Regions from separate parts of the Geodermatophilus sp. SYSU D01106 genome, predicted to be linked through region 3. Evidence: riboswitches for the same ligand, from Rfam matches in the RefSeq annotation. Region 3 holds a riboswitch; each other region holds the start of a gene.
The links. A riboswitch is a leader RNA that binds a small molecule or an ion and turns the genes downstream of it on or off. The one in region 3 is predicted to bind cyclic di-AMP.
Positions count from the first base shown of each region.

Region 1 (7,698 bases), on a different contig from region 3:
CGACGAGCAGGCCGGCGACGCCGTCGTCCGGATCGGCCTCCGGCTCGACGGCGAGGTGCTCGCCGTCCAGGGCCCGCCCGGCAGCGGCAAGACCCGGGCGGCGTCGATGCTCATCCGCGCGCTGCTCGACGCCGGCAAGAAGGTCGGCGTCACGGCCACCTCGCACGCCGTCATCGGCAACGTCCTGTCGGCCGTCGACCGGCCGGCGCTGCAGAAGTGCGACGAGCACCAGGCGTGCGGCGCGCCCGGCGTCGAGTGGTCGAAGGACGGCAAGGACGTCGCCCGGCGGCTCGTCGACGGCGACGTGCGGCTCGTCGGCGGGACGGCGTGGTTCTGGACCCAGCCTGACCTGGCCGAGGCCGTCGACGTGCTCGTCGTCGACGAGGCGGGGCAGTTCTCGTTGGCCAACGCGGTCGCGGTGGCGCGGGCCGGGAAGTCGCTGGTGCTGCTCGGCGACCCGCAGCAGCTGGCCCAGCCCTCGCAGGGCGTGCACCCCGGCGACTCGGGGCTGTCGGCGCTGGAGCACCTGCTCGAGGGGCACCCGACCGTGCCCGAGGGCCGCGGCATCTTCCTCGACACGACCTACCGGATGCACCCGGCGCTGACGCGGTTCGTGTCGGACCTGGCGTACGAGGGCCGCCTGGAGTCGGCGGCGCTGCGCGAGCGGATCACCGTGCGGCCGGGCGGGCTGGTGTCCGGCAGCGGGCTGGCGGTGCGGTCGGTGGCGCACACGGTGCCGGCCTCGGCGTCGTCCACGGAGGAGGCCGCCGAGGTGGCCGCCGTCTGGCGGTCGCTGCAGGGCGTCGGCTGGGTCGACGCCGAGGGCGCCGAGCGGCCGATCGGCCCGGACGACGTGCTCGTCGTCGCCCCCTACAACAACCAGGTGGCGCTGATCCGCTCGCTGCTGCCCGACGGTGCGCGGGTCGGCACGGTGGACCGGTTCCAGGGGCAGGAGGCGCCGGTCGTCGTCTACTCGACGACGTCGACCTCGGCCGACGAGGCGCCGCGCGGGGTCTCGTTCCTCTACGACCTCAACCGGCTCAACGTGGCGGTGTCGCGGGCGAAGGCGCTGGCGGTCGTGGTGATGAGCCCGCTGCTGCTCGACGCGCAGGTGCGGACGCCGGAGCAGCTGCGGCAGGTCAACGCGATGTGCCGGCTGGCCGAGCTGGCCGGTGTCTGACACCGCGGAGCTCGCGGGCCTGCTCGGCGTCGGCGCGGACGTGCTGGTGCGGGCGCTGGGGGACGGCTGGCTTGAGGTCGCCGGGCCGCCGCACGAGCGCTGGTTCGTGAGCGGGCGTCCGGTGCAGGTCGCCGTCGGCTGGGACGGGTTCGGCTTCACGCTGGCCCGCCCCGAGCCGCGCTGGTCGGGCGACGACCTGGTGTGGGAGTTCGCGGCCGAGCGCGGCTTCGGCTCCGACGAGGTCGTCTACGAGCGGGCGATGCTGGCCGAGGCCGCGGAGGAGGTCGCCCGCCGTCGCCGGCGGACGTTCCGCTGGTGCCCGGTGTGCCGCGAGGTCAACGCCCGCGAGCACGTGCACGACAACACCGGCCTGTGCATGCGCTGCGCCGAGCGCCACCTCGGCGTCACGTACTGAGCGGGCCCGGGAGGGGCCGATAGCGCGACAAAGGCCCTCTGGGGACCGACGACGGCGCCCCGGTCGGCGGTGACCGGGGCGCCGTCCGTCCGTCAGGCGACCCGGCGGGCGCCCTGGTAGCCGGTCATCGAGTCGAGGTTCACGACCGCGACCGGCTTGCCGGCGGTGGAGGCGTGCACCATCTGGCCGTTGCCGATGTACATGCCCACGTGCGAGACCGGGCTGTAGAAGAACACCAGGTCGCCGGGCTTGAGGTCGGACTTCGCCACCGGGGTGCCGAACGTCGACTGGGCCCGCGAGGTGCGGGGGATCTCCACGCCGGCCGCGCGGTAGGCGAAGCTGGTCAGCCCGGAGCAGTCGAACCGGTCGGGACCGGTCGCGCCGTACTGGTACATGTCGCCGCGCTGCGCGAGCGCGGTGTCGACGGCCGCCTGGGCGACGCCGTTCGGAGCGGCCACCGGGGCCGCCGCCACGACCCCGCCACCACCGCCGCCGCCTGCGGCAGCCGAGGCCGGGAGGGGCGAGAGCGCGATGCCGGCTCCGGCGATGGCCGCGACGGCGATGCCGCGGAACGAGCGACGGGCGAGGGGCGTGCGTGCAGTCGTCATGGACGACGGTTCTCCTGTTCTCCACGGTCGCCTACCGGGTTAGCTGACGGGTTCGGGCGGGGGAGTCGCCCGGCGCGAGAGGTCGCGCTTCACCCCTGGGACTCGATGGGTCCCCGGTCCGGAGGGCGGCTGGCTGCCGGCGTCCGGTTCGGCGTGGTCCGGCGGGTGTCACACGGGTTCGTGACGGGGGCCCGGCCAGGACCAGCGGGAACGGTAGGGAGGGCCGCGGACCGTCACAACCGCCCGAGGGACGCGCCACGCCCGGTCCCGGACCGTGGACTTGACGGCGGCCGCCCATCCGACACGCCACCGCCACCACCGCAGATGCCTCTCCGGAGCCCGCGACGCGCGACCGCGGACGCGCGGGGACACGCCGTGCCCCACGAGAAAGGACGGCGCGGTGCGTCCGCACGCGGTGTCAGGAGCCGCCCACGGACGGGCGGTCTCCGAGCGTGGGGACGTGGCGGTTGCCGGACGCGTTGACGGGGCACGGAACGGGGGATCGAGAGAGAGGAGCACCCCATGGGAATGATGAGGAACCTCATCGCCTCCGGCGTGGCCGCGAAGGTCGTGCAGGAGCTCAAGAAGCCGCAGAACCAGGCGAAGATCAAGCAGTTCGTCCGCGACTTCCAGGCCAAGCAGAAGAAGGGCGGCACCGGCGGCCGCGCCTACTGACCGCTGATCCGCCCGCGGCCCCCGTCCCACCCCGGGACGGGGGCCGCGGTGCGTCCGGGGCCGGTGCGACGGTCCGTTGCAGTTCCGAGACGGCTCGGTCCCCGGCGTCCCGGACAGCGACCCGACCCCGTGTGACGCTCGCCGGCGTCTAGCCGCGACGCCGGCGCCGACCTCCCCGGGAGGCGCTGCCGGCGCGCGTCCGCACGACCACCACGGAATGCCCCATGAACCAGTCCTCCGCCCGCCGCCGACTCGGCGCGCTTCCCGTCCTGCTCGCCACGGGCCTCCTCCTCGCCGGCTGCGGGGACGACGGCGAGACCGGCCTCCCCGCGCCCACCTCCACCCCGTCGGCCCCGGCGACGTCGTCCGCGGCGGCCCCGACCACGCCCGCCCCGACGACGCCCGCCCCCGAGCCCGCGGTGGCCCCTGCCCCCACGCCGGAGGTGACGCCGGCTCCCGTGGTCGTGGACTTCCTCATGCCCGCCGTGGTCGGCATGACGCTGCAGGACGCCCAGGACCTGATCCAGACCAACGGCGCCTACCTCAGCCTGTCCCACGACCTGCTGGGCAGCCGCAACCAGGTCCTCGACGCCAACTGGCGGGTCTGCACCCAGAACATCGCACCCGGCCAGCGGGTCACCGGGGACGTCGAGGGCGCCATCGACCTCGGCGCGGTCAAGCTCGACGAGCTCTGCCCCTGACGTCCGGCCGCGGCCCCGTCCCGGTGGGACGGGGCCGCGGTGCGGTCAGGGCCGGCCGGCGTGCGGGACGTCGACCTCGGTCGCGAGCAGCACCGCCTCGCGCACGGGCGCGCGGTTGTGCTCGTAGAAGTCCGGCGCCGCGCACATGAGCAGCGTCCGGCCGTCCTCGCCGCCGAGCATGCAGGCGTAGACGCCCAGCCCCTCGGGCGCGGCGACGGCGTCGACGATCTCGCCGCCCTCGGCCACCCGGACCACCCGCCCGCCGACGGCGTCCGCCGCCCAGATGCAGCCGTCGGCGTCGAGCGCGCAGCCGTCCGGGGCGACGGCGAGCTGCCCGAGCACCTCGTCCACGGTGCGCCCGGTGACCTCCGGCCCGAGCGACGCCCACACCCGCCGGTTGGTCAGCGACCCGTCGTCGCCGAGGTCGAACGCCGTGTACCGGTTGCCCAGCGTCTCGCCGACGACCAGCGTGCCGCCGTCCGGCGTGATCACCGACCCGTTCGGGAACTGCAGCCCCTCAGCCGCGACCGACACCGTCCCGTCGGGGTCGATCCGCTTGAGCGACGCGGTCGCCGCCTCGCCGCCGCCCATCAGGTCGAAGCCGAAGTCGCCGACGAACACGTGCCCGCCCGGGCCGACGACGAGGTCGTTGAGGTGCCCGCCGCAGTGCTCGGTCAGGTCGGCGTAGGTCGACAGCGCCGACCCGTCCCAGCGCAGCACCTCGTGCGTCTTCATCGACACGACCACCAGCGACCCGTCGGGGAGCCACCCCTGCCCCGACGGCTGCCCGGGCACCTCGAACCGCACGGTCTCCTGCCCGTCGGCGGTCACCGTGCTCACCGTGTGCCGGTAGAAGTCCGACACCCACCACGTGCCCTCGTGCCAGCGCGGCCCCTCGAAGAACCCGCCGCCGGTCAGCACCGTCCGCACCTCGCGCTCTGCCATGCCGCGGACCCTAAGAGTCCGACGCCGGCGGCCCCAGCGGAACGGGGTCGGTGCCCGCGACGACCGGCGCCGTCACCGTGCCGATCCGCTCGATCGTCACCGCCACCTCCACGCCCGGCCGCAGCCACGGGTGCCGCTCCTCGCCGTGCAGCGACCGCAGCTCGAGCAGGCAGCCGGTGCCCACGGTGCCGCTGCCGACGACGTCGCCCGGCCGCAGCTCCGTGCCCCGCGAGGCGTAGGCGAGCATCTGCCCGAACGACCAGCGGACGTCGGCCCAGCTGCCGCCGCCCTGCTCGACGCCGTCCACCGAGGCGCTCATCCGCAGCGCGTAGCCGTGCCCGGACCGGTACGGCTCCAGCTCGTCGGGCGTGACGAGCACCGGGCCGATCGTCGTCGCGCCGTCCTTGCCCTTCGCCGGGCCGAGGCCGATCTTCGACTCGACGCCCTGCACGTCGCGGGCGCTCCAGTCGACGAACACCGTGTACCCGGCGATCGCCGCCTCGGCCTCCTCCGGCGTCAGGTCCGACCCGCCCCGGCCCACGACCGCGGCCACCTCGACCTCGTAGTCGAACGCCGCCGAGCCGGGGGAGACCGGCACCGGCTCGCCCGGGCCGCGGACCGCCGCCGGGTTGGTGAAGTAGAAGACCGGCTGCTCGAACCAGACCGGGGACACCTCCCGCCCGAACGCGGCCGCGGCGTTGCGCGCGTGCTGCTCGAAGGACAGGAAGTCGCGCACCGACGGCGGCCGCGGCACCGGCGCGCGCAGCACCAGCCCGTCCTCCGGCAGCACCTCGGCCGGTTCGCGCCCGGCCGCCGCGGCGAGGTCGGGCAGCAGGTCGACCAGGGCGGCGTCGAACCCGTGCACCCGCCCGTCGCGCAGCAGCCCGGCCCGCTCGGCGCCGTCGGCCGGCGAGACGTAGGTGACCCAGCGCATCAGCTCTCCTCCCTCACGCGCGGCAGCCGATCGGGCCGCCGTGGAACTCGACCATGTCCGGCCAGATGTCGGCCAGCGGGAGCCGCTCGCCCGGCGGACGCCCGTCCAGCTCGGCGTAGGCGCGGTGCAGGTTGCCCACCAGCCGCTCGGACTCCTGCCACCCCGCGTACGGGTTGTCCGTGCGCCGCCGGGCGGTCTCCAGGGGTGTCCACCCGGCCGCGTGGCCCTCCCGCGCCGTCGCGTCGACGAAGGCCGCGTAGCCGGCCAGGTCGTCGAGCAGCCGGGCCACCTCCGCGCCGCGGCACACCGGCCCGTGCCCGGGCACCAGCACCTCCGGCTCCAGGGCGCGCAGCGCCTCGACCGCCCGCGGGTACCCGGACACGCTGCCCTCGGCGAGGAAGGGCTGGCCGCCCGCGAAGGCGACGTCCCCGGCGAAGACCACCCGCTCGGCGGGCAGCCAGGCGACGACGTCGCCGCGCGTGTGCGCCGGCCCGACCGCGTGCAGCTCCACCGCCCGCTCGCCCAGGTGCAGCGTCATCGCGCCGGTGAACGTCAGGTCGGGCGGCCGCACCTCGAGCCGGCCGTAGTCGGGCCCGGTGAGGACCTGGGCGGCGAGCAGGCCGCTGGCCAGCTGGTCCTCCCGGCTGTGTGCGTGCCCGACCACCGGCGTGCCCTCGGGGACCAGCCAGTTGCCGAAGGTGTGGTCGCCGTGGTGATGGGTGTTCACCACCGCGCGCAGCCGGCCGGGGGCGACGCCGGCGACCGCCGCGAACAGCGCCCGGTTGCGTGCCTCGGTCGAGGTGGTGTCGACCATGAGCCCCGCGCCGTCGTCGCCGGTGACGACGCCGGTGTTGTTGATCATCCAGCTGCCGTCGGGCTGCACGTAGGCGAAGACGCCCGGTGCCACCTGCTCGAGGGCCGCCGCCGAGATCGCGGTGCTCACCGGACGGCCGGCTGCGGGCGGTTGGCCTGGAAGAGCGGCTCCATGACGTCCCATCCGTTCTCCGGGGTGCCGGGGAGGGTCACGCCGGCGTCGGACAGCCGCTGCAGCAGGCCGTCGCAGACCTCGTCCGCCTGCCGGCCCAGCGCCGCCAGGTCGTGGTCCACCAGCACACCGTCGCGCTTCACCACCCGGCCGTCCACCAGCACGGTGCGCACGTCGGCGACCGTGGTCTGGAAGACCAGCGAGCCGACGACGTCCGGCCGCGGGTGCATCTCGAACGAACCGCCGCCCACCACGACGACGTCGCCGCGCTTGCCCGGCGTCAGCGAGCCGATCCGGTCGCCCATGCCCATCGCGCCCGCGGCGTTGACCGTCGTCCAGGTGAGCGCCTCGCGGGCCGTCGTCGTCACGGTCTCCGGCATCCGGCCGGCCAGGTTGACCGCCTGCGTGGCGTCCCAGCGGTCGAAGCCGAGGCCGAAGCGCATCTCGTGCCACAGGTCGCCGGAGTTCAGGCTGATGACGTCGGCCGACAGGGTCGGGGCGATCCCGTGCCGCCGGCACCGCTCGAACACCGGCCGGCCCATGCCCATGTTCAGCTCGGTCTCCACCGAGATCGACACCTTGCCGCCGGTGCGGGCCAGCGCCGCCCACTCGTCGTCGTCGAGCGTGTTGCAGTGCACGTGCACGATGTCGGGCCCCAGCTGGCCGGCCTCGTCGAGCTCGCGGATGCCGCCGGTCACGCAGCTGCCCCACACGCAGCCGGTGTGGCTGACGACCAGCGCGCCGAGCTCCCGGGCGACGGCGAGCTCGTCGAGCGTGTGCTGCCACGGCTGGCCGAACACCTCGCTCAGCGAGACGCCGAGGGTGACCAGCCCACGCGGGTCGGGGAAGTGCTGCCCGGCGAGCCGGCGAAGGTCGCGCACGCGGTCGTCGTGGGTGCCGAACTGCGGGTCGGCCGGCCGGCTCTCGAAGAACCCGTGGCAGTGCGCCGCCCGGACGCCGGACTCGACGATCCCGGCGACCGCCGCGTCGGAGTGCGCCGGGGTGTTGTTGGTGTGCGAGAAGTCGAGCAGCGTCGTCACCCCGGCGTTGAGCGCGTCGGCGCCACCGAGCAGCTGGCCGACCCGCACGTCCTCCGGGGTCATCGCCGGCGAGATGGCCAGCCGGATGCCGAAGTAGTAGTCGCCGAGCGTCCAGTCGGCGCAGATCCCGCGCACCACCGACTGCCAGGTGTGCCGGTGGGTGTCGATCAGCCCGGGCAGCACGACGCCGCCGGTCGCGTCGACCACCTCGGCGT
Region 1 covers NZ_JBJGYM010000005.1:9,834-17,531, reverse strand. The annotation lists gene ACI78R_RS07010 (TM0106 family RecB-like putative nuclease) at 1-1,180, shown strand, start outside; gene ACI78R_RS07005 (hypothetical protein) at 1,173-1,595, shown strand; gene ACI78R_RS07000 (C40 family peptidase) at 1,688-2,203, opposite strand; cyclic di-AMP (ydaO/yuaA leader) riboswitch at 2,216-2,367, opposite strand; gene ACI78R_RS06995 (hypothetical protein) at 2,726-2,878, shown strand; gene ACI78R_RS06990 (hypothetical protein) at 3,103-3,579, shown strand; gene ACI78R_RS06985 (SMP-30/gluconolactonase/LRE family protein) at 3,625-4,524, opposite strand; gene ACI78R_RS06980 (fumarylacetoacetate hydrolase family protein) at 4,535-5,458, opposite strand; gene ACI78R_RS06975 (MBL fold metallo-hydrolase) at 5,472-6,401, opposite strand; gene ACI78R_RS06970 (amidohydrolase family protein) at 6,398-7,698, opposite strand, start outside.
Region 1: another riboswitch for cyclic di-AMP. It lies ahead of ACI78R_RS07000 (C40 family peptidase); the one in region 3 lies ahead of ACI78R_RS00660 (transglycosylase family protein).

Region 2 (7,698 bases), on a different contig from region 3:
GAGCCGGCGGTGGTGATGACCGCCTGGCTGACCGTGTAGTACGGCGAGGAGAAGTCGACGGCCTGCCGGCGCTCCTCGGTGATCGAGAACTGGTTGATGTCGAAGTCGAAGGGCCGCGGGCCGGGCTGGATGGCGGCGTTGAACGGCACGCGGGTCCAGGTGACGTCGTCCTCGGCGTAACCCAGCTGCTCGGCGACGGCGTAGGCGACGGCGGACTCGAAGCCCTCGCCGTTCTCCGGGGTGTCGTCGACCATCCACGGCTCGTAGGCGGGCTGGTCGGTGGCGACGGTCAGGGTGCCCGGCTCGAGGGTGTCGAGCTCGTCGGGCGTGCACGCGCCGGTGGTGGCCGAGCCGCCGCCGGAGGAGGCGCCGGCGTCGGTCGACTCCTCCTGCGGGGCGCAGGCCACGACCGCGAGGGTGGTGGCGGCGGCCAGGACGAGGGGGAGGGGGCGACGGCGCATGGGGGTCCCTTGGCTGAGGTCGGTGCGGCGCGGGAATCGTAGGTCCGGGGGCGGTGTGTCCGGTCTCACCTCGCCTGTTCAACCGATGAGTTGAGGACGGCGGCGCGGTCTGACCCTCAGCGGCTCCGCCGGGGAGCCGGGACGGAGGAGGTGCGCCATGGGCGCGGTGGTGCTGTTCGCGGCGGTCTCGCTGGACGGGTTCGTCGGCCGCGACGACGACATGCCGGGGCCGCTGTTCGACTGGTACGGCAACGGGGACGTCGAGTTGACCTTCAGCGACCCCGCCCGGCCGTTCCGGGTGACCGCCCCGACGGCGGAGTTCCTGCGCGAGTTCGCCGGCCGCGTGGGCGTCATGGTCTGCGGCCGCCGTCTGTTCGACATCACCGACGGCTGGGGCGGCGTCCCGCCGAACGGCGGGCACGTCGTCGTCGTGACGCACCGGCCGGCCGACGACTGGCCGCACCGGGGCGCCGCGCCCTTCACCTTCGCGCCCGACGTGCCGGCGGCGGTGGAGCGCGCCCGGGAGCTCGCGGGCGATCGGGACGTCACGGTGAGCGCCGGCGACGTCGGCGGGCAGGCGCTGCGGGCGGGCCTGGTCGACCGGGTGGTGCTGGCGCAGGTCCCGGTGGTGCTCGGCTCGGGCCGGCCCTACTTCGGCGCGGGCGGCCCGCCGGAGATCGCGTTCGAGGACCCGCGGGTGGTGCAGGGCAGCCGGGTGACCTTCCTGTCGTTCGACGTCCGGCGCTGACGACCGGCGCCGACGTCCGACGGGAAGCGGGAAGCGGGCCGGGGCGGCCGGCGTTGTACCCGGCGCACCCCGGTCCGGCCTCCGACGGCGGGACGGGGACGATGAGCCCCCCGCATCTCCGAGGAGCCCCGTGACCGCGACCATCGCGCCCGCCACCCCCGCCGTCGCCGGCGACGAGCGCACCCTGTCGCCCGCCGAGTACGAGACCTGGGCGGCCGAGGTCCGCCGGCTGGCCGACGAGCGCGGCGCGGTGGTGCTCGCGCACAACTACCAGGTGCCCGAGATCCAGGACGTCGCCCACTTCACCGGCGACTCGCTCTACCTGTCGCGGGTCGCGGCGCAGACCGACGCCCGCGAGATCGTCTTCTGCGGCGTCCACTTCATGGCCGAGACCGCGAAGATCCTCTCGCCGGACAAGACGGTGCTGCTGCCCGACCACGCGGCCGGCTGCTCGCTGGCCGACTCGATCACCGCCGAGCAGCTGCGCGAGTGGAAGGCCCAGTACCCGGGCGCCGTCGTCGTCAGCTACGTCAACACCACCGCCGCGGTGAAGGCCGAGACCGACATCTGCTGCACGTCGTCGAACGCCGCCGACGTCATCCGCTCGATCCCCGAGGACCGCGAGATCCTCTTCTGCCCCGACCAGTTCCTCGGCGCGCACGTCAAGCGCGTGACCGGGAGGGAGAACATCCACGTCTGGGCGGGGGAGTGCCACGTGCACGCGGGCATCAGCCCGGCCGACGTGCGCGCGCAGATCGCCGCGCACCCGGACGCGGAGATCCTCGTGCACCCCGAGTGCGGCTGCACCACCTCGGTGCTCGACCTGGTCAGCCACGGCGATCTGCCGGCCGACCGCACCCGCGTGCTGTCCACCGGCGGCATGGTCGAGGCCGCGGCCCGGACGTCGTCGGGCCAGGTGCTGGTGGCCACCGAGGTCGGCATCCTGCACCAGCTGCGGGCGCTCAACAGCGGGACGGCGTTCATCCCGATGAACGAGCGCGCCGCCTGCCGCTACATGAAGATGATCACCCCGGCCAAGCTGCTGCACACGCTGCGCACCGGCGAGGGCGCGATCGACGTCGACCCGGAGACCGCCGCCCGCGCCCGCCGTGCCGTCGAGGCGATGGTCGCCATCGGCGAGCCCGGTCGCGGCGGCGAATGAAGGACCACCCTTCCCCCCACGCCTCGCAAGCTCGGCGCGGGACCCTGAAGGGCGGCCGTTCCATCACCTCACCATGAGCCAGAGGGCGACGGTGGCCGCGAGCAGGGTGAGCGGCACCGTCGCCAGGCCGAGCGCGCCGAACCGCGCCGCCGACGGCGCCTCCGTCCCGAGGGCCCGGCGCCACAGCAGGTTGGCCAGCGACCCGGCGTAGGTGAGGTTCGGCCCGACGTTCACGCCGATCAGGACGGCGAGCACCGCGCCCGGGCCCACGGCCGCGGCCACCGGCAGCAGCGCCAGCGTGGCCGGCAGGTTGTTGACGACGTTGGCCAGCACCGCGGCGACGACGGCGACCGCCAGCAGCTCGGCCAGCCCCTCGCCGTCGGGGAGCAGCCGCGCCAGCCCCTGCTCGAGCCCGGCGCCGAGGACGGCCTGCACGACCACCGCCAGCCCGCAGACGAACAGCGCGAACGGCAGGTCGGCGGCGGTCACGACGTCGGCCGCCCGCAGCCGCCCGGCCCGCGCCAGCCGGGCGGCGAGCACGGCGACCCCGGCCACGGCCGGCCACACCGGCGGCAGGCCCGCGAGCGAGGCGGCGCCGAAGCCGAGGGCGGTCAGCCCGACCACGGCCAGGGCGGCCCGCGGCGCCGGCGGCACCTCGGCCACCGGAGCGGAGACGGGCACCGCGAGGTCGGCGCGGAACAGCCGCCGCAGCACCAGGTACTCGACGGCGACCGCGGCTCCCCAGGGGCCGGCCATCAGCCCGGCGAAGGCGAGGAACGACAGCCCGCTCGCGGAGAACGCCAGCAGGTTGGTCAGGTTCGACACCGGCACCAGCAGCGACGCGGAGTTGGCCAGGTGCCCGGTGGCGACGGCGTGCGGGCGCGCCGGCAGCCCCATCCGGGTGGCGGTGGCCAGCACGACCGGGGTGAGCAGGACGACCGTGGCGTCCAGGCTGAGCAGCGCCGTCACCCCGGCGGCGAGCAGCACCACCCGGCCGAGCAGCGCGCCGGCCGAGCGCCCCGCCCGCCGGGCCGTCGCCGCGGCCGCCCAGGTGAACACGCCCTCCCGGTCGGCGAGGTCGGCGAGCACCAGCACGACGACGAGGAACGCCACGGTGGGCAGCACCCCGCGTACCGCCGTCTCGGCCGCGGCGAAGCCGACCGCGCCGACGGCCACCAGGTACACCGCGCCCACCACGGCGACCGCCGCCGGGGGCACGCGGCGGGTGCCGGCCGTGGCCGCCGCGAGGGTGGCGGCCAGCACGACGCCGGCGGTGCCGAGCGCGACCGGGTCGGTCACCTCAGATGCGGGTGAACAGGTAGACCGAGACCACGACGCCGAAGGCCACGATGAGCACCCGCAGCGGCGTCGCGGGGATGCGGCTGGCGATCCGCGCGCCGGCGAACCCGCCGACCAGGCTGGCCGGCGCGGCGACCGCGACCACCTCCCAGGCGATCGGCCCGAACAGCCCGAAGACGACGAGGGTGACCGTCGCCGTCACCGCCGACAGCGCCGACTTGAGCGCGTTGGCCAGCGCCAGCCGGTGCAGCGCCGTCCCGAGGACCCCGACCAGGATGACGCCGAGCGCCCCGCCGAAGTAGCCGCCGTAGACGGTGGCGAGGAACAGAGCGACGTAGAGCCACCACGGGTCGCGCACGGCGCCGTCGTCGCGGTCGCGCAGCCGGCGGGTGAGCAGCGGCTGCACCGCCAGCAGCAGGCTGGCGAGCAGCACGAGCACCGGCACGACGACGTCGAAGGCCTCGCTCGGCGTGGTCAGCAGCAGCACGCTGCCGGCCGTGCCGCCGAGCACCGCGACGACGCCGAGGCGCACCAGGCGCCCGCGCTGGCCGGCGTACTCGCGGCGGAAGCCGAGCATCCCGCCGAGGTAGCCGGGCCACTGCGACACCGAGTTGGTCACGTTGGCCGCCACCGTGGGCAGGCCGAGCGCGACCAGGGTGGGGAACAGGATCAGCGACCCGCCGCCGGCGATCGAGTTGATGACGCCGGCGAGCAGGGAGACCGCCGCGGCGATGACCAGGTCGGCGGCGGACACGGGGCGGGAGCCTACGGTGGCGCCATGCGCCTCCCCGCCCCGGCGACCTGGCTGGCCGCCGCCCTCGGCGGATCCGGCGTGCTGCACCTGGTGCGGCCGCGGACCTACGAGTGGCTGGTGCCCCCGGAGCTCGGCGACGCCCGCTCCTGGGTGCTCGGCAGCGGGGTGGCCGAGGTGGCCACCGCGGCGCTCCTGGCCGCGCCGCCTACCCGCCGGGCCGGGGGCTGGGCCGCGGCCGGGCTCCTGGCGTCGTTCGTGCCGGCGCACCTGCACCACCTCCGGATCGCCCGCGGGCGGCCGGCGCTGCTGGCCGCCGGGGTGCTGCGGCTGCCGCTGCAGGCGCCGATGATCGGCGCGGCGCTGCGGGTGGCCCGGGGCCGGGCGTGACCGAGCCCTTCCCCACGGACTGGGAGCGCGCGCTGGTCGTCGTCGCCCACCCCGACGACGTCGAGTACGGGTGCGCGGCCGCCGTCGCCGTGTGGACCGACGCCGGGCGGGACGTCCGGTACCTGCTGGCCACCCGCGGGGAGGCCGGCATCGCCGGGCTGCCGCCGGGGGAGGCGGGGCCGCTGCGCGAGCGGGAGCAGCGGGCGTCGGCGGCGGTGGTCGGCGTCACGGGGGTCGAGTTCCTCGGGTTCCCCGACGGCCGGCTCGTGGAGGGACTGGAGCTGCGCCGGTCGCTGGCCGCGGCGATCCGCCGGCACCGGCCGGAGCTGGTGGTGACGATGCACTTCGGCGAGACGTGGACGCCGCCGGGCGTGACCCCGGCGTACTGGAACAGCGCCGACCACCGGGCGCTCGGCCGCTCCGTGATCGACGCGGTGGGCGATGCCGCCAACGAGTGGATCTTCCCCGAGCTCGCCGGGCAGGAGCCGTGGCGGGGCGTGCGCTGGGTCGCCGTCGCCACGCCGGTCGGGGCGACGCACGCCGTCGACGTCACCGACGTCGTCGACCGGGCGGTGGCCTCGCTGGCCGAGCACCGCCGCTACCTCGAGGCGCTGTCGGACGACCCGGTCGAGGAGCAGGCACGGCGACAGGTCGAGATGGCGACGCCGGAGGTGGACGGCCGGCGCAGGACCGGCTTCGCGCTCTACGCCGGCTGAGCGCGCCGGCCGTCCACCCCTCAGGCGGGCGTCACGGCAGGAAGCTCACGTGGACGTGGTCCATGTGGTTGGCCGTCGGTGAGCCGCGGTCGGCCATGGCCTGCCAGCCGGACCCGCCGACCAGCCAGATCCGCTGCTGCCAGATGACGTACTCGACGCGCAGCCGTGCCGCGTTGTCGATGACGAACTGGGCGACCGCGTGCCCCTTCGCCGCGTCGGCGTACACCATGAAGTCGGCGGCCAGTTCCTGCGTGGGGGAGTGCCCGGGCCGGGTGAGGACCGTGGACACCGCGAAGGCCTGCGTGACCTCCGCGACGGCCGGCCGCACGTGCGGCGCCCAGGCGCTGTAGGCGGTCGACGTCGGGGTCGGCGCCCCGGTGAGGTCCGTGGCGACGGCGACGACGGCGGTGGCCGCCGCGGCGGCGGGCGCGGGTGCGGGAGCCGCCGCCGGTGCGGGAGCCGCGGCCGGCGCGGCAGCGGGGGCGGGTGCCGGGGCGACGTCGCCGCGGCTGGACCAGTGCTCGGACCAGCCGCCCCGGTCGTGCCGGTCGCCGTCCCAGGGACGGTCGGCGGAGGCGGCCGACTGACCGGCCAGGCAGAGGGCGACGGTGGCGGTGCCGACGGTGAGCGTGCGGCGGAGGGCGTGTCTGCGCATGACGAGGAGAGCTCCTGTCGTGTGGCCCCGCGCGGTCCCGCCGTCTGCTCGGCAGGGGACCGCCCCGGGGCAGGGGAGGGCACGGGATCCGGGACGGCGCGCGGCAGCCCGGCGTCGGGCCGGTGCGGAGGCCGGTCGGGTCCGGATCCCGGAGGCGCGGCGGCCGGCGCGGGTGCGCGGGCCGCGGCGAGGTGTCTGGGGGCGGGGCGCGTCGGGGCAGGCGCCGACGGCGCTCCCCGTGTCGCGGCTCTCCGTTTCTCCCGTGGCCGCCTACCGGGTCAGCTGACGGGTTCGGGCGGGGATGTCGCCCTACCCACCTCCCGGGAGGACCGGGCGGTGGGACTCACCCCGGTGACGCGGTGGGTCCCCGGCTCGCGGCCACAGGCGTGGTCCGCGACTCGGCGGCGTCCGGGCGGATCACCCCGGCTGGGGCGGAAGGGCCGTCCGGACGGGTCGACCGTAGGGAGGCCCGCGGGACCCGGCAACGGGGACCGGGGAGTTCCGGTGGACCGGGAGGCTCCCGTCGCCGGGTGTTCGCCGAGCGGACACCCCGGGCCGGACTGCGGCGCGCCCGGGAGTCCGCCAGGGTGGGGGCGTCGAGCGCGACCACCCCCGGGAGGACGACGGTGACCGAGGCCAGCACGCGCGAGGAGATCGCCGCGACCGACGGCGCGGGGCCGCTGACCCAGGAGGAGCTGACCCGCATCCACGCCTGGTGGCGGGCGGCCAACTACCTGTCGGTCGGCCAGATCTACCTCATGGACAACCCGCTGCTGCGCGAGCCGCTGCGCCCGGAGCACGTCAAGCCGCGGCTGCTCGGCCACTGGGGCACGACGCCGGGGCTGAACTTCGTCCACGCACACCTCAACCGGGCGATCGCCGCGCGCGACCTCGACTGCATGTACGTGATGGGGCCCGGCCACGGCGGCCCCGGCCCGGTCGCGTCGGCCTGGCTGGAGGGCACCTACAGCGAGGTCTACCCCGACGTGTCGCAGGACGAGCCGGGGATGAAGCGGCTGTTCACCCAGTTCAGCTTCCCCGGCGGGATCCCGAGCCACGTGGCGCCGGAGACGCCCGGCTCGATCCACGAGGGCGGCGAGCTCGGCTACGCCCTGGTGCACGCCTACGGCGCCGCCTTCGACAACCCGGACCTCGTCGTCGCCGCCGTCGTGGGCGACGGCGAGGCCGAGACCGGCCCGCTGGCCGCGAGCTGGCACGCCACGAAGTTCGTCGACCCGGCCCGCGACGGCGCCGTGCTGCCGATCCTGCACCTCAACGGCTACAAGATCGCCAACCCGACGGTGCTGGCCCGCATCGAGCCCGACGAGCTCGACGCCCTGCTGCGCGGCTACGGGCACACGCCGTACGTCGTCGAGGGCGACGACCCCGCGCTCATGCACCAGCAGTTCGCCGCGACGCTGGACCGCTGCCTCGACGAGATCGCCGACATCCAGCGGCGGGCCCGGGAGGGCGGCGTTCCCGAGCGGCCGCGCTGGCCGATGATCGTGCTGCGCTC
Region 2 covers NZ_JBJGYM010000004.1:205,532-213,229, reverse strand. The annotation lists gene ACI78R_RS06475 (ABC transporter substrate-binding protein) at 1-461, opposite strand, end outside; gene ACI78R_RS06470 (dihydrofolate reductase family protein) at 619-1,209, shown strand; gene nadA (quinolinate synthase NadA) at 1,340-2,371, shown strand; gene ACI78R_RS06460 (SLC13 family permease) at 2,435-3,670, opposite strand; gene ACI78R_RS06455 (sulfite exporter TauE/SafE family protein) at 3,672-4,424, opposite strand; gene ACI78R_RS06450 (DoxX family protein) at 4,449-4,811, shown strand; gene ACI78R_RS06445 (PIG-L deacetylase family protein) at 4,808-5,527, shown strand; gene ACI78R_RS06440 (hypothetical protein) at 5,559-6,182, opposite strand; cyclic di-AMP (ydaO/yuaA leader) riboswitch at 6,435-6,579, opposite strand; gene ACI78R_RS06435 (phosphoketolase family protein) at 6,809-7,698, shown strand, end outside.
Region 2: another riboswitch for cyclic di-AMP. It lies ahead of ACI78R_RS06440 (hypothetical protein); the one in region 3 lies ahead of ACI78R_RS00660 (transglycosylase family protein).

Region 3 (7,698 bases):
ACCACCTCCGGGACGGCGACCGCGCACCTGCACGCCGCGGTCCTCGAGGCCGACGTCACCGGCGTGCCGCTGCTCGCGCTGACCGCCGACCGGCCGCCGGAGCTGCGCTCGACCGGCGCCAACCAGACCATCGAGCAGCCCGGGCTCTACGGCGGCGCGGTGCGCTGGGCGGCCGACGTCGGCGTGCCCGAGGCCGGCCGCGAGGCCGCGCAGAACCGCTACTGGCGCTCCGTGGTCTCCCGCGCGCTGCTCGCCGCCACCGGCGCGCTGTCGGGCGACCCCGGGCCGGTGCAGCTCGACCTGCCGCTGCGCGACCCGCTGCTGCCGGAGGAGGAGCCGGGCCCGCTCACCGGCCCGTGGGCCGGGCGCGACGACGGCGGCGCGTGGACCGCGGGCGGGGCCACCCTCGCCCCGGCCGACCCGCTGCCCGACGCCCCGCGGACGCTGATGGTCGCCGGTGACGGGCCGTCGGCGGCCGGCCGGGCCTGGGCCGAGGGCGCCGCGGCCGCGGGCTGGCCCGTGGTCGCCGAGCCCAGCGGCGGGGCGTGGACCGGCGACGCCGTGCGCGGCGGGGCGCTGCTGCTCGGCGCGCCGGACTGGCTGGAGGAGCACCGGCCGGCGCGGGTGGTCGTGCTCGGGCGGCCGACGCTGTCGCGGCCGGTCTCGGCGCTGCTGGCCGACCCCCGGGTGCGGGTGGAGACGGTGGTGTCCGGCCCGCGCTGGCCCGACCCCGCCCGCTCCAGCACGTCGGTCACCCGCGCCGCGCCGCCGTCCGGGCCGCCCGCGGACGCGGCGTGGGCGGCCGCCTGGCGCGACGCCGCCGCGCGGGTGGGCACGGCCGTGGACGCGCTGCTCGACGGCGCTCCCGGCCTGACCGCCGCCCGGCTAGCCCGCGACGTCGTCGCCGCGCTGCCCGCCGGCGCGCTGTTGGTGCTCGGCTCCTCGACGCCCGTGCGCGACGTCGACCGGCTCGCCGTGCCGCGCGGCGACGTGCACGTGCTGGCCAACCGCGGCGTCGCGGGCATCGACGGGACGATCTCCACGGCGATCGGGGCCGCGCTGGTGCACGGTGGCCCGGCGGTCGCGCTCATGGGCGACCTGACGTTCCTGCACGACCTGCAGGGGCTGCTGACCGGCGAGGGCGAGGCCCGGCCGGACCTCACCGTCGTCGTCCCGGACAACGACGGCGGCGGGATCTTCGCCCAGCTCGAGCCGGGTCGGCCCGCGCACGAGCGCGACTACCGGCGGGTGTTCGGCACGCCGCACGGCCGCGACCTGGTCGCCGTCGCCCGGACGCTGGGCTGGGAAGCCACCGCGGTGACCGCCGCGGACGAGCTGCCGGCGGCGCTGGCGCTCGGCGGGCCGCGGGTGGTCGTCGTCCGCACCGACCAGCGCGCGGAGGCGGACCTCGCCGTCGCGCTGCGGGAGACCGCCGCCCGTGCCCTGACCTGACCCGCGCGGCCGGTGTGCTGCGTCACCGGCCGCCGCTGGTCCCGGCCGTCGAGGGAGGGCGGGGGCCGTCTCCGCGACACCGGGTGCGACCAGGGTGGATCGTCCGGACAGCGGGTTCGCCGGGCCCTCGACCGAGGGACGTCGATACCCCGCTGGAGCACACCACAACCCCCTTGTGACCGGCGACACGACGACAGTTGCCATGACGATATGTAACGTTTTGGCTGCGCTCAGCACACCGGAGCGCGGCGCCGGTCCGCCAAACCCTGCCCACCGGTCGCTCACGTCAACTCCCAAGGGCAGGGGTGGGGGACCCACTTCCGGCGCGTGACGGCCTACGGGGGCCTGACCTGAACGCGTCTCCGGGGTGAAGCCGCGTCCCGCGGCCGGGCACCGATCGCCCGAACCCGACAGCTCACCTCGCCGGCGGTGATCGGGAGATCATCACCATGCCCAAGCACCGCGCACCCCGTTACGTCCGCACCAAGAAGGTCATCGCCAAGGCCCCTGTCGCCGCCGGCGCCACCGTCGTCGGGATCGGCGTCCTCAGCTCGCCCGCCTCCGCCTCGACCAGCCACGACTGGTCCGGCGTCGCCCAGTGCGAGTCGAGCGGCAACTGGTCGATCAACACCGGCAACGGCTACTACGGCGGCCTGCAGTTCAGCCAGTCCACCTGGGCCGCGTTCGGCGGCACCGAGCTCGCCCCGCGCGCCGATCTCGCCACCCCCGCCCAGCAGGTCGAGATCGCCGAGGCGGTCCTCGCCGGCCAGGGCGTCGGCGCCTGGCCGTCCTGCGGCAAGTACCTGGCCGAGGGCACCACCGCGGCCGCCGCCGAGGCGCCCGCCCCGGCCGCACCCGCCGCCGAGGCCCCCGCGCCGGAGGCCGCCCCGGCCGCCCCGGCCGCGCCCGCGCCGGTCGAGGCCGCTCCGGCCGCGCCTGCGCCGACCGCTGCCGACGCCGAGGACTACACCGTCCGCTGGGGCGACACCGTCGCCAAGATCGCCGCCGCCCACGCCCAGAGCTGGCGGGAGCTCTACGAGCGCAACGTCGACGTCATCGGCAGCAACCCGAACCTGATCTTCCCGGGTCAGGTGTTCGCGGTGAGCGGGGCGGCCCCGGCCGCCGCGCCCGCCGAGGCGCCGGCCCCCGCGCCTGCCGCGGCCCCCGCCGAGGCTCCGGCCCCCGCGCCCGCCGCAGCCCCTGCCGAGGCGCCCGCCGGTGGCTCGAACGCCGGGGAGTCCGCGCCGGTCGGCGAGGTCGCCCCGCTCGCCGAGGCCGCCCCCGAGGTCGCCGCGGCGCCCGCGCCGGCCGCCGTCGCCACCATCACCAACAGCTCCGGGCCGATCCACGCCGCGGTGCAGGCGGCTGCGAACGCCGTCGTGAGCGCGGTGCCCGGCGCCGGTGACATCACCCTCGGCGGCACCCGGCCCAGCGCCGTCGACCCCGACGGGCACCCCTCGGGCAAGGCCCTGGACTACATGGTCATGAGCGACGCCGGCCTCGGCGACGCCATCGCGCAGTACCACGTGGACCACTGGGACGAGCTCGGTGTCGAGTACGTGATCTGGGAGCAGCGCATCCTCACCTCGCCCGACGGCGCGTGGCGCGCCATGGAGGACCGCGGTGGCGTCACCGCGAACCACTTCGACCACGTGCACGTGAACTACGTCGGCTGACCACCGCCCGACACGAGGACCCCGGCCGCCCGCGGCCGGGGTCCTCGTCGTCTCAGGCGGGGACGAGGGGCGGCGACCGCAGCGCCGCGGGTGTGCGGATCTCGGTGCCGTCGGGCCGCCAGGTGTGCCATCGCCCGTCCGGTTGTCGTTGCACGCGGAAGCCGGCGTGGACCTTGGTGTGGTGGCGTTCGCACAGCAGCGCCGAGTTCTGCAGCGAGGTGGGTCCGCCGTCGAGCCAGTGCACGAGGTGGTGGACGTCGCACCACCAGGTGGGGGCGCCGCAGCCGGCGAACACGCAGCCACCGTCGCGGACCTCCGCGGCGCGGCGGACGTGCCGGTCGGCCAGCCGCTGCTCCCGGCCCAGGTCGAGCGGGACGCCGTCGGGGCCGAGCACCACGCGGGTGATCGCGCCGTCGCAGGCCAGCCAGCGGGCGGTGGCCGCGGGGACCACGGCGCCGGACCCGAGGGTCGCGCTGCCCCGCCACCGCGGCAGAGGGGGCGTCCTGCTCGACCCGGCGCGGGCCTGGCGGATGCTCCTGGTCGCCTCGCCGGCACCGCCTGTCTCGGCCGCGGAGAAGTCGGCGTCGCTGTCGGTCGTGGTGTCGCCGTCACCGTCGGTCTCGGCGTCGGAGCCGGTCGGGGCGTGGTCGGCCGGGCAGGCGGGGTCGTGCAGGTCCTCGGCGTCGACCTTGACCACGACCTGCGGCTTGACCCCGCGCAGCCGCGGGGTGCTGCCCGAAGCGAGGGCGGTGTCGGCGAGTTGCACGGCGCCGTCGGCGAGCCGCTGGGCGCGGGTGCGGTCGTCGCCGGCGGGCCGGTCGGCCTGCACGTGCGCCTCCACCGCGGTGGCGAAGCGTTCGGCGCCCACGGGGTCGAGGTGCAGGTGGAAGCTGACGGTGCCGTCGGCGTGGCGGACCACCGACATGCGCCGCCCCTCGGTCGGGTCCGGCTCCGGGCCGTCGGGATCCAGGGCGTTGCAGTACCGCTTCACCACGACGACCAGGGCGTCGTGGTCCTGCTCGATCGCCACGGCGGTGAGCACCGAGTCGATCTCGCCCAGGTCCACACCCTGCGCCGCGGCGGCGGCGAGCCGGTCCGGGGTGGTCACCTCCGCGGCCACGGCCACCTGCGCGGCGGTCACCAGCCCGGCGTCGTGCGCCTCGGCCAGCACCGGCAGGTGCTCCAGCGCGCGGCCGTTGCCGACCAGCCGGGACGCCTCGCGCCCGGACAGCCGGCAGTGCCCGCGCAACCACGACGCCATGCTCTTCAAGCCGTCGCGTTCGGGAGCGGAGGACAGCTCCGCCGCCCGGACCGCGCGGGCGAGGCGGGCGTCGATCCGGTTGCGCTCGGCGACCAGCGCGGCGACGTCATCCAACACGTCCCCACCGCCGATCTCGCTCGAACACATGTACGGAGTCTAGCCCGTCCAGCGCCGCTCCGCGAGGCGAATCCGCAGGTCAGGAGCCTGTCCACAGATGCCGGACAGGTCTTGACACCCCGCGATCTCAGGGCAGCGACGCCCAGTACGCGAGGTGGGCACGGTGCAGCCAGCCGTCCACCCAGGCGCGGTCGGGAAGCGGCGGCACCGCCGGGCTGTCGCGCAGCGCCAGCAGGCGCGCCTCGGCGTCCTCGACCGCCTCGACCACCTCGGCGAGCGGTACCTCGCCGCGGCGCACCCGGCGCAGGTACGCCCGGTCCGGCTCCGGCACCGGCAGGGTGATCCGGCCGGTACCGAGCAGCTCGGCGCCCTGCACCCCGAGCCGCAGCGCGTGCATCGCGAACTTGACGTCGAACCCGTGTGCATCGACCAGCTCCGCGCGGCCGGGGCGGGCGCCGGTCATCGCCGCCCGCTGGGCGCGCAGGTAGCCGAGGAAGCGGTCGGCAGCCAGGCGCGAGACGAACCGGTCGGCGTGTGCGACCAGCTCCGCACCGGCCTCGGTGCGGACCACGACCTCCTCGTCCGGCACGAACAGCAGGAGGAGGACCGTCGGGTTGCCGCCGAGCGCGAGCCGCGCCCACTTGCGTGCCGAGTAGACGACGACGTCGAGGTCGCCGGCGCCGGAGCGGTTGGCCAGCCCACCGGGCCGGTCCCAGGCGGTGTGCCGGTGGTACTGCTCGAACGGCACGGTCGCCGTCGTCGACAGGCCCGCCGGCACCCGCGCGGTGCCGGTCACGAACTCCGGCGGCTCGAGGCAGATGCCCATCTCGTCGCGGTCGTCCTGGCCGGCCACGGAGGTGCCGTGGACGCCGGACCCGACCTGGGCGCGCAGGACCGTCCCCCGCTCGGCGACCGCGCGGGCCTCCGCGGAGGCGTGCGGGTGGTCGAACGGCGGCGGCAGCGAGCGGTCACCGGCGACGGTGGGGACGGGGCGCACCGCGCCAGCCAACCAGCGCCGTCGTCGCCTGCCGACCCGTTCCCCACGGTCAGGCCGGCCGCTGCCACACCAGCAGGTAGCGCCAGAACAGCAGCCGGCGGACGCGCACGCCCGGCAGCACCGCCCGGGCCCGCGCCCGCACCTCCCGCACGGTGAGCTCCGGGTCGCGCATCGGCATGCCCGGCACGGGGGCTCCGGCGGCGAGCCCGCGCACGGCCCGCCGCAGCCCGACGGCACGGTCCGCGACCGCCGCGGTGAGCTCCAGCGGCAGCTCGCGGGGCAGGTCGGTGCGCGGCAGGGCGACCATCGCCAGCACGCCGCCCGGGCGCAGGGCCGCGGCCAGGGCCCGCAGCGCCTCCTCCAGGGGCAGGTGGTGCAGGACGCTCATGCCGACGACGGCGTCGTACCCGCCCGCCGGCAGGGCGAGGTCCAGCACGTCGGCCCGGTCCACCCGCACGGTCGCCGGCACCCGCGCGCGGGCCAGCGCGACCATCTCCGCCGAGCGGTCCACGGCGTCCACCCGCGCCGCCCGCCCGGCGAGCTCGGCGGCGAGGTCGCCGGCACCGCAGCCGACCTCGAGCACCCGCGCGGCCCCGGGTGGCACGGCGCGCAGCAACAGGTGCCGGTAGTGCGCGTTGTGGTCCCAGCGCAGGTCCGGGACCAGCCGCATCAGCTCTCCAGCGCGGCCTGGAAGGCGGCGAACTTCGACTGCGTCTCGGCGAGCTCGGCGGCCGGGTCGGAGCCGGCCACGATGCCGCACCCGGCGAACAGCCGGGCCGAGGCGGGGTCGTCGTCGCACAGCTGCGCGCACCGCAGCGCCAGGCCGAACTCGCCGTCGCCGCGGGCGTCGAGCCAGCCGACGGGCCCCGCGTAGCGGCCGCGGTCCATCCCCTCGAGCTCGGCGATGACCGCGCGGGCGACGTCGGGCGGGGTGCCGCAGACGGCCGCCGTCGGGTGCACGGCGTCGACCAGGTCGAGCAGTCCCGCGCGCCCGCGCTCCCCGGACCGGCGCTGCGTGCCGACGACGTCGGTGGCCAGGTGCCGCACGTTGGGCAGCGTCAGCAGCGCGGGCTCCTCCGGCACCGACAGCGCGGTGCAGAAGGGGTCGAGCGCCCGCACCAGGGAGTCGACGGCGAGGGCGTGCTCCGCGCGGTCCTTCGGGCTGGCGAGCAGGCCCGCCGCGAGCCGCTCGTCGTCGGCACCCGCGCCGCGCGGGGCGGTGCCGGCGAGCACCCGCGCGGACAGCTGCCGGCCGGTGCGGCGCAGCAGCAGCTCGGGGGTGGCGCCGAGCAGCCCGTCGACGGCGAAGGTCCAGCAGTCGGGGAAGCGGGCGGCCAGGCGGTCGAGCAGCCGGCGGGCGTCGAGCGGCACGTCGGCGGTGACCAGCAGGTCGCGGGCGAGGACCACCTTGGCGAGCTCGCCGTCGCCGATGCGGGCGACCGCCGCGGACACCGCGCCGCACCAGGACGCGGGGTCGAGCGCCCCGTCGGCGTAGCGCAGCCGGGCGGGCGACGGCGGCAGGGGAGCGGGGGCGGGCAGGTCGCGCGGGTCGGCGTCGCCGGTGGTGGTCATCCACGCCAGCCCGCCACGCCGGCCGACGACGACCTCCGGGACCACGAACACCGACGTCCCCGCGGCCGGGTCGAACGCGATGCTGGCGAACACGACCGGGCCGGAGCCGGGGACCCCGACGGCGTCGTCGACGGCGAGTGCGGCGCTGCGGTCGGCCCACCAGGCGGCCGCCTCGGCCAGGGCGCCGGGGCCGGAGACCTCGAGGCGGTCGGCCTCGCCCCAGCCGACCATCCCCTCGCCGCGGCGCACCCAGGACAGGGCGCCCTCGCGTGGCAGCAGCGACAGCAGGTCGGGGGCGTCGGGCAGCGCGACCGTGGTGACCGCGGGCGCGACGGCGTCCGGGGAGGTCACCGCCGCGGCTGTCACGCTCCCCAGCGTAGGCAGGCCGGTAGCGTCGGCGCCGTGACGGACCGGCGAGACAGCGCACACACCGCCGGTCGGCGGGCCGGTCTGGACAAGCAGCCGCACGAGGTCGCGGCCATGTTCGACGGCGTCGCGCGGCGCTACGACCTCACCAACACCGTCCTGTCCGCCGGCCGTGACGTGTCCTGGCGGCGGGCCACGCGCGAGGCGCTGGGCGCCCGGCCGGGGGACGTCGTGCTCGACGTCGCCGCCGGCACCGG
Region 3 covers NZ_JBJGYM010000001.1:114,125-121,822, reverse strand. The annotation lists gene menD (2-succinyl-5-enolpyruvyl-6-hydroxy-3-cyclohexene-1-carboxylic-acid synthase) at 1-1,452, shown strand, start outside; cyclic di-AMP (ydaO/yuaA leader) riboswitch at 1,727-1,897, shown strand; gene ACI78R_RS00660 (transglycosylase family protein) at 1,902-3,128, shown strand; gene ACI78R_RS00655 (DUF222 domain-containing protein) at 3,181-4,536, opposite strand; gene ACI78R_RS00650 (DNA polymerase beta superfamily protein) at 4,634-5,503, opposite strand; gene ACI78R_RS00645 (class I SAM-dependent methyltransferase) at 5,553-6,173, opposite strand; gene ACI78R_RS00640 (isochorismate synthase) at 6,173-7,441, opposite strand; gene ACI78R_RS00635 (demethylmenaquinone methyltransferase) at 7,478-7,698, shown strand, end outside.